Regions from separate parts of the Lactobacillus sp. B4007 genome, predicted to be linked through region 2. Evidence: predicted binding sites of a transcription regulator. Region 2 holds the regulator's gene; the other holds the start of a gene.
What was found. The regulator LexA, encoded in region 2, represses DNA repair genes until DNA is damaged. The targets are predictions, from matches to a motif close to CNAACANNTGTTNG.

Region 1 (3,190 bases), on a different contig from region 2:
TTGCGTCAATAATAACTTTGTGTGCATAATGATCAGCTTTAGCTTGAACTTCTTCATTACTATTTCTAATCATTTCTGCTCGTTCTTTGACTAACTCATCTGATAATTGACTCAGCACCAGTTTCTTACCCTGCTCCTTATCTAAATGAGCAATTTCATAGAGCTTTTGCTGGCTCTTTTCAACTAGTTCATCAGCTTCCTGAACTTTTTGATCTAGATCAGTTTGCTCTTTAGCTAGCTGCTTTTCCTTTTCCTTGAGTTCATCCTCCCTTTCTACCATCAAAGAATTCTTGTGATTAAGAGTATCTTCTCTTTGCTGTAAACGGTTATTATCACGTGCAATCGCATCGCGCTTGACGTTTAACTCATCCTCAACTTTTTGTCGATATTCTTGAATCTTTTCTTGAGCTTCAAGAATTTTTTCTTTTTTCGTGTTTTGTGCACTTTGCTTTAAAGCATCTGCTGCTTGCTTTTGTGCGTTGACTTCAGCTTTTGCAGCATCTACTTGTGCTTTTGCCTCGGTTAATATATGGTCGGCATCGTTTTGAGCATTTTGCGCTCTTTTTTCCCAGCCATTCTTGCGAATAGCATATCCAATACCTGTTCCCAATAAAATTGAAATAATAGCAACTGCGACGGGAATCAAAATTGTATTTGTCATGATTACTATCGCCTTTTTTTATTTTTTTAAGATTATTCACACAGTATTAATAATAATGAACCGTGGTGGTGATGTCAATTAAGTAGAAAAAAACCTTGACCTATTTTACAGGTCAAGGTTAATCTCTTCGACTTTAGTTACTTTTGCTATCTGCTTCTTTTTTATCAGAAGCTTCCTTTTCTTTACTCTCAGTCTCTTTTGTTTTCTTAGCTTTGATTTTTTCAGGATCTTCGCGTTCAGCAACAGATTCTTCATCAATGCCATATGCCTGACGTACCTTTTGTTGGACTTCATCATAAATATCTGGGTGGTCTTCAAGGTATTTCTTGGCGTTTTCACGTCCTTGACCAATTCGCTCTTCATTATACGAGTACCACGAACCGGCCTTGGCAATGATATCTTTATCAGCTGCCATATCGAGAAGTTCACCACTTTGTGAAATCCCTTTACCATACATCATATCAACTTCAGCAACCTTAAATGGCGGCGCAACCTTATTCTTGACAACTTTAATCTTGACACGATTACCGGTTATCTCTCCACCAGTCTGCTTAATCTTTTCAGCTCGTCTGATTTCTAGCCGAATTGTCGAATAAAACTTCAGTGCACGTCCACCAGGTGTGGTTTCTGGATTACCAAACATAATCCCAACTTTTTCGCGAATCTGGTTAATAAAAATAGCAATTGTTTTGGTTTTATTGATATTCCCAGAAAGCTTACGCAAAGCCTGACTCATTAACCGTGCTTGAAGTCCGACGTGGCTGTCGCCCATTTCACCATCAATTTCAGCTTGGGGCACTAAAGCAGCGACTGAGTCAACTATCAAAATGTCAATCGCGCCACTAGTAATCAGCGTGTCAGCAATCTGCAAGCCTTCCTCACCTGTATTTGGTTGTGACAAAATAAGTGAGTCAACGTCAACTCCAAGTGCTTCTGCATAGGCTGGATCCATTGCGTTTTCTGCGTCAATATAGGCAGCTGTTCCCCCGCGCTTTTGCACTTCTGCTACAGCATGCAAAGCTACGGTAGTTTTACCTGAAGATTCAGGCCCATAAATTTCAACAATTCTTCCGCGCGGATAGCCGCCAACTCCAAGAGCTGCATCAAGTGCAAGCGAACCAGATGGAATGGTCGAAATTTTAGTATTTGCCTTATCGCCCATGCGCATAACAGCACCTTTACCAAAATTTTTCTCAATTTTCTTCAGTGCATTTTCTAATGCAGCCTGTTTCTCATCTTTGGCCAAGTATTTTTCCTCCTCTAGTATAGTCCTCAATTTAGTACGTACTAATTATACTTTGATTTAGTGTATATTTGCAAGGAATAAGCGAACAAATGTTTAAATTTGTTCCTTCACTACTAAATACGCGAAAAAGCTGTTTTATTTTTTTAATCCTTTCGGCTGTAACCATTTTTGCAAGAAATTTAAAATGATATCTGCCAATATGGCCATTAGTGCCGTTGGCAACGCACCAGCTAAAATAATTGCACTACCATTAGTAGCATTGGTACCACGAATTATGATATCACCTAAACCCCCTGCACCAACAAAGGAGCCAATCGAAGTAATCCCGATGGCAATAACTAACGCATTTTTTAGGCCAGCAATAATAACTGACATTGACAAAGGCAATCTAACCATGCGCAATACCTGCCATTTAGTCATACCCATGCCCTTACCAGAATCAATTACATTTTTGTCAACGCTGCGCATCCCAGTGTATGTATTTTTAATAATCGGCAACAAAGAATATAGCGTAACAGTAAAAATGACCGTCATCACGCCTAATCCCAAGCCGATCATTACAATTGACAGTAATGCCAGCGAAGGAATAGTTTGAATAAAGTTAGCAATTTCAACGACAAAATCACCTAAATGAGCATTACGTGAAATAAAAATACCTAACGGAATTCCAATAATGGCCGCAAATAACACGCCATAAATCGAAATTAGAAAAGTTCGATTAAACTGTTCAAGCACATAAAAGCCATTATGTTGATAATAATAAATAAATTGCTGCCATAAAGATAATCTAGCCATTATTTCTCCTTTCTAAAGTAATCATGCTTTACTAAGAATTGGTGCGCCACCGTGGACGGTTCAAGCAGCTTATCATCAACGTCATAATTCATTTTACGAATATCATGAACACTAATGTTACCTACTAACCGCTCTAAAAGTGGTTTTAATTCCGGGTGCTTGCGCAAAACATAGTTATTAATCAACATACCGCAATTATACGGTGGAAAGAAGTGTTTATCATCTTTTAACAGGTGCAGCTTATAACTATCGATTCGGCCATCGGTTGAATAACCTAAAATAACGTCCATTTTGCCATTTTTTAAAGCTGAATAAACTAACCCGATGTTCATCGGATGGGCTTTGGCAAAAGTGATGCCATAAGCTGTCTGAAAAGCAGGATAGCCTACTCCTGGGGCATTAACCCATTCAGATGCAACCCCGAAGGAAAACTTATTTTGCACCTTTTTTAGATCTGAAATATTGTACAGGTGGTATTTCTTCTGATC
Region 2 (3,190 bases):
GGAAAAAGCAGCCTGTGATTCATCAAAGGCATCATATAATTGATCGCCCAACTTCCAAGCTCCCCAAGCTAAGAATGGTAAGGGAATTAAAGCAACTATCGTCAACCGCCAGTCAACAAAGATGATCATTGCGATCATGGTTGAAACACTCATTAATAAAGAATCGACCAAAGTCAAAACACCTTCACCAGCAACTTCTTGAATAGCTGAAACATCATTGGTTGCGTGCGCCATTAAATCACCTGTTCGGTGGCGTTGATAAAAAGTGCGATCCATTTCCATAAAATGCCGAAATAATTTCGAGCGCAACTGCAGTTCTAGTTCTGCCGCTCCACCCCATATTTGCCTGCGCCACAAGTAACGAAAGCCATATAATAGTAGTGCCGCGAAAATGATTGTCAAAATTAACAAGCCATATTCTTGCCAAGAAATATGTCCTTTATCGAGCTGATCAGCCATTAGTCCTAATATTCGCGGTGGAACCAAATTAATTACAGACGTTAAAGCCAAGAAGGTCACACCAATTAGGTACCGTTTTTTCTCCTTTTTAAAAAACCATCCAAGCTTAAAAAATATACCCATTTTTCACCTTTCTTTCCAAATAAAAAGGCGGAGAAATAATCCTCCGTCTTTATTTTCAATTCAGTAAGATTGACTATTTTTGATGCTTCATCATGTTCATCACCTGGTTAACCTTCTTAGCGGAAGGCTTTTGCCCCATTTGTGACATCATGGCAACGATCATATCCTCACTGATTGGTGGATTATCTTTAAAGTATTTCTTCATGTATGCTCTTGCACCATAAAAACCGCCAACAAGGCCAATTAATAATGCAACAATAATTAAAACAATCTCTAATCCTAAATTCATAAAATAATCACCTCAATTTGTCCAATAGATATATCTTACCGAAAATCTAAGTAAATTTAAAGACGTAAATTAGTCTTTTCGTAAACCTTTCTTCCGCTGAGCTTTCTTTGCTTTTTCAGAAGTAATTTCCTTGCCATTTTTATCAATTATGACCAGGTTTTCAACATCTTGCTTAAAACCGGCACGAAAGTTCTTGATAAATTCTTGATGAAGCTTTTCACGTTCTTTTTCTTCTTCATCAGACAAACCTTCTTTTTCTTTCTTATGATATAGTTCGTTTATCCGATTAATCATCTTTTTTTCATTGTCTTCTGTCATTTTTTGCACCTCTTTCGCACTTCTCAATAAAAAGAGTCTACCCTATTTCAGCTAAGAAAAAAAGTTTAATTTCTTAGAACGCTTGTTTGTATTATGACTTAATTTCTGTTAGAATATGTTTATCAGCAAATAGACTATCATGGGAGCTAAAGATGACTAACAAACAAAGTTCAAAACAATTACAAATTTTACGTTATATCTATGACACAGTTGAAAAGCGCGGATTTCCGCCAACTGTGCGAGAAATCTGCCAAGGAGTTCAACTTTCTTCGACTTCGACTGTTCACGGTCATTTGTCACGATTGGAACGCAAAGGCCTTATTGTTAAGGATGCCACCAAGCCGCGAGCATTGGAAATAACAGACGAAGGTAAGAAAGCCATTGGCGTTAAGCCAACTGAAATTCCTGTTGTTGGTGTTGTTACTGCCGGTCAGCCAATTTTGGCGGTTGAAGATATCGAAGATTACTTCCCTCTTCCACCAGATTTAGAAAATGATGCTGGTGACTTGTTCATGCTACGTGTTCACGGGGAAAGTATGATTAATGCTGGTATTTTAAACGGTGACAATGTTATTGTTCGTAAACAAAGCTCAGCAACAAATGGTGAAATTGTTGTTGCCATGACAGATGAAAACGAGGCAACTGTTAAACGTTTTTATAAGGAAAAAGATCATTATCGTCTTCAACCTGAAAATGATAACATGGCACCGATTATTCTTAATAGTGTTCATATCTTAGGTAAAGTTGTTGGTCTTTACCGCAATAATATTAATTAGCTTTTTAGTCTGTTAGATCGTTTAATTAAAAACTGTTCATTTACTTGATGAGCAGTTTTTTTAGTGTTTTTTTCAATGCCACTAAAGCTTTTTTTCTATGGTGCAGTTCTCTGATTGCAGCATCATTTTCCGCTATTTTTTCTTCGATTAGCCGAAGATTTTGCTCATGCTGCTTTTTTGTGCCACATGACTGATCATGCAGTGCTTTGATTGCGCAAATTTCTTTTAGTGAAAAGCCCAATTCTTGTAAGTTTTTTATTTCCTGAAATGATTCTACTTCATTATCAGTAAACCAATAATTTTTTCCCTTTCGTATTGGCGTTAATAAGCTTAATTCAAGATAAAACCTAACTGTATCCTTAGTAGTATTCATTTTAGTGATAAATTCTTTTAAATACATGTATATCCTCCTTGACGTTGGGTAAACCCCCCATAGTTAAATAGCGTTAGGAGGAAAGAAAATTGAAAATTTCAACTAATTTATTGACTATTATTTACGGAACAATAATGATAATTGCGGCCTTAGCTAGCATCCCCAAAATTCCTGTTTGGTTAATCTGCTTAAACGTTATCGCAAGCGTTTTCTTAATACTGACCTGCTTAACTGGTTACCATAAATATGCGCCAATTTGTTTATTTGCACTCTTACTCATTGCGTTAATTAATGGCTATTGCCTAAAGGGAAGAATCAATTGGCTTCACTGGTTTATCAGACTGACCATAACTATTGCTTTAAGTTGGTTAAACTGGTGTTTTTAAAATAATGGCATTATTTAGTTTACAAAAGAGACCTTCTGTTTGCTATTTAATTCCACTTCAATATATTTGTTACCATTTTTAACGTTAAGTCAAGTATAATCGCTTTCATAAAAAGAATCTGATGACTTTCCACATCAGCTATGCTTTTTAACTTCACAAAGTTTTTGGTAATTTTTAGCAATAAATGCCGATATTACAACATTTTTATTTTATATTGTGAATAATTTAGGTGTTTCACTTTGGTTTCACAGCATTACTTTTCACAAAGTCAAAACTACAATTGATCTAGTATGCTTGTTGATAGTTCCAGTCCTTTACCATGCGCATCTTTACCCCAGCCACGTTCTTGATGATCCTCAATATCATTAAGTGAATCTGCAGTAAATAGAATTTGCGCAAAATCAGCTTGCCGAAATTGTGCACAAGCAGCCATTGCGGCACATTCCATTTCAACGCATGCAGCACC

Region 1: recA (recombinase RecA) is a predicted target of LexA. The motif match lies at 1,990-2,003, and genes of this name have one in related genera.

Annotation. Positions count from the first base shown of each region.
Region 1 covers NZ_JAFNPA010000002.1:103,204-106,393, reverse strand. The annotation lists gene rny (ribonuclease Y) at 1-661, opposite strand, end outside; gene recA (recombinase RecA) at 795-1,907, opposite strand; gene J3U54_RS03745 (ABC transporter permease) at 2,043-2,702, opposite strand; gene J3U54_RS03740 (osmoprotectant ABC transporter substrate-binding protein) at 2,702-3,190, opposite strand, start outside.
Region 2 covers NZ_JAFNPA010000003.1:187,442-190,631, reverse strand. The annotation lists gene J3U54_RS06155 (ABC transporter ATP-binding protein) at 1-582, opposite strand, end outside; gene J3U54_RS06150 (YneF family protein) at 656-871, opposite strand; gene J3U54_RS06145 (DUF896 domain-containing protein) at 941-1,189, opposite strand; gene lexA (transcriptional repressor LexA) at 1,342-1,965, shown strand; gene J3U54_RS06135 (MerR family transcriptional regulator) at 2,006-2,365, opposite strand; gene J3U54_RS06130 (hypothetical protein) at 2,428-2,724, shown strand; partial or broken gene J3U54_RS06125 (nucleoside phosphorylase) at 2,999-3,190, opposite strand, start outside.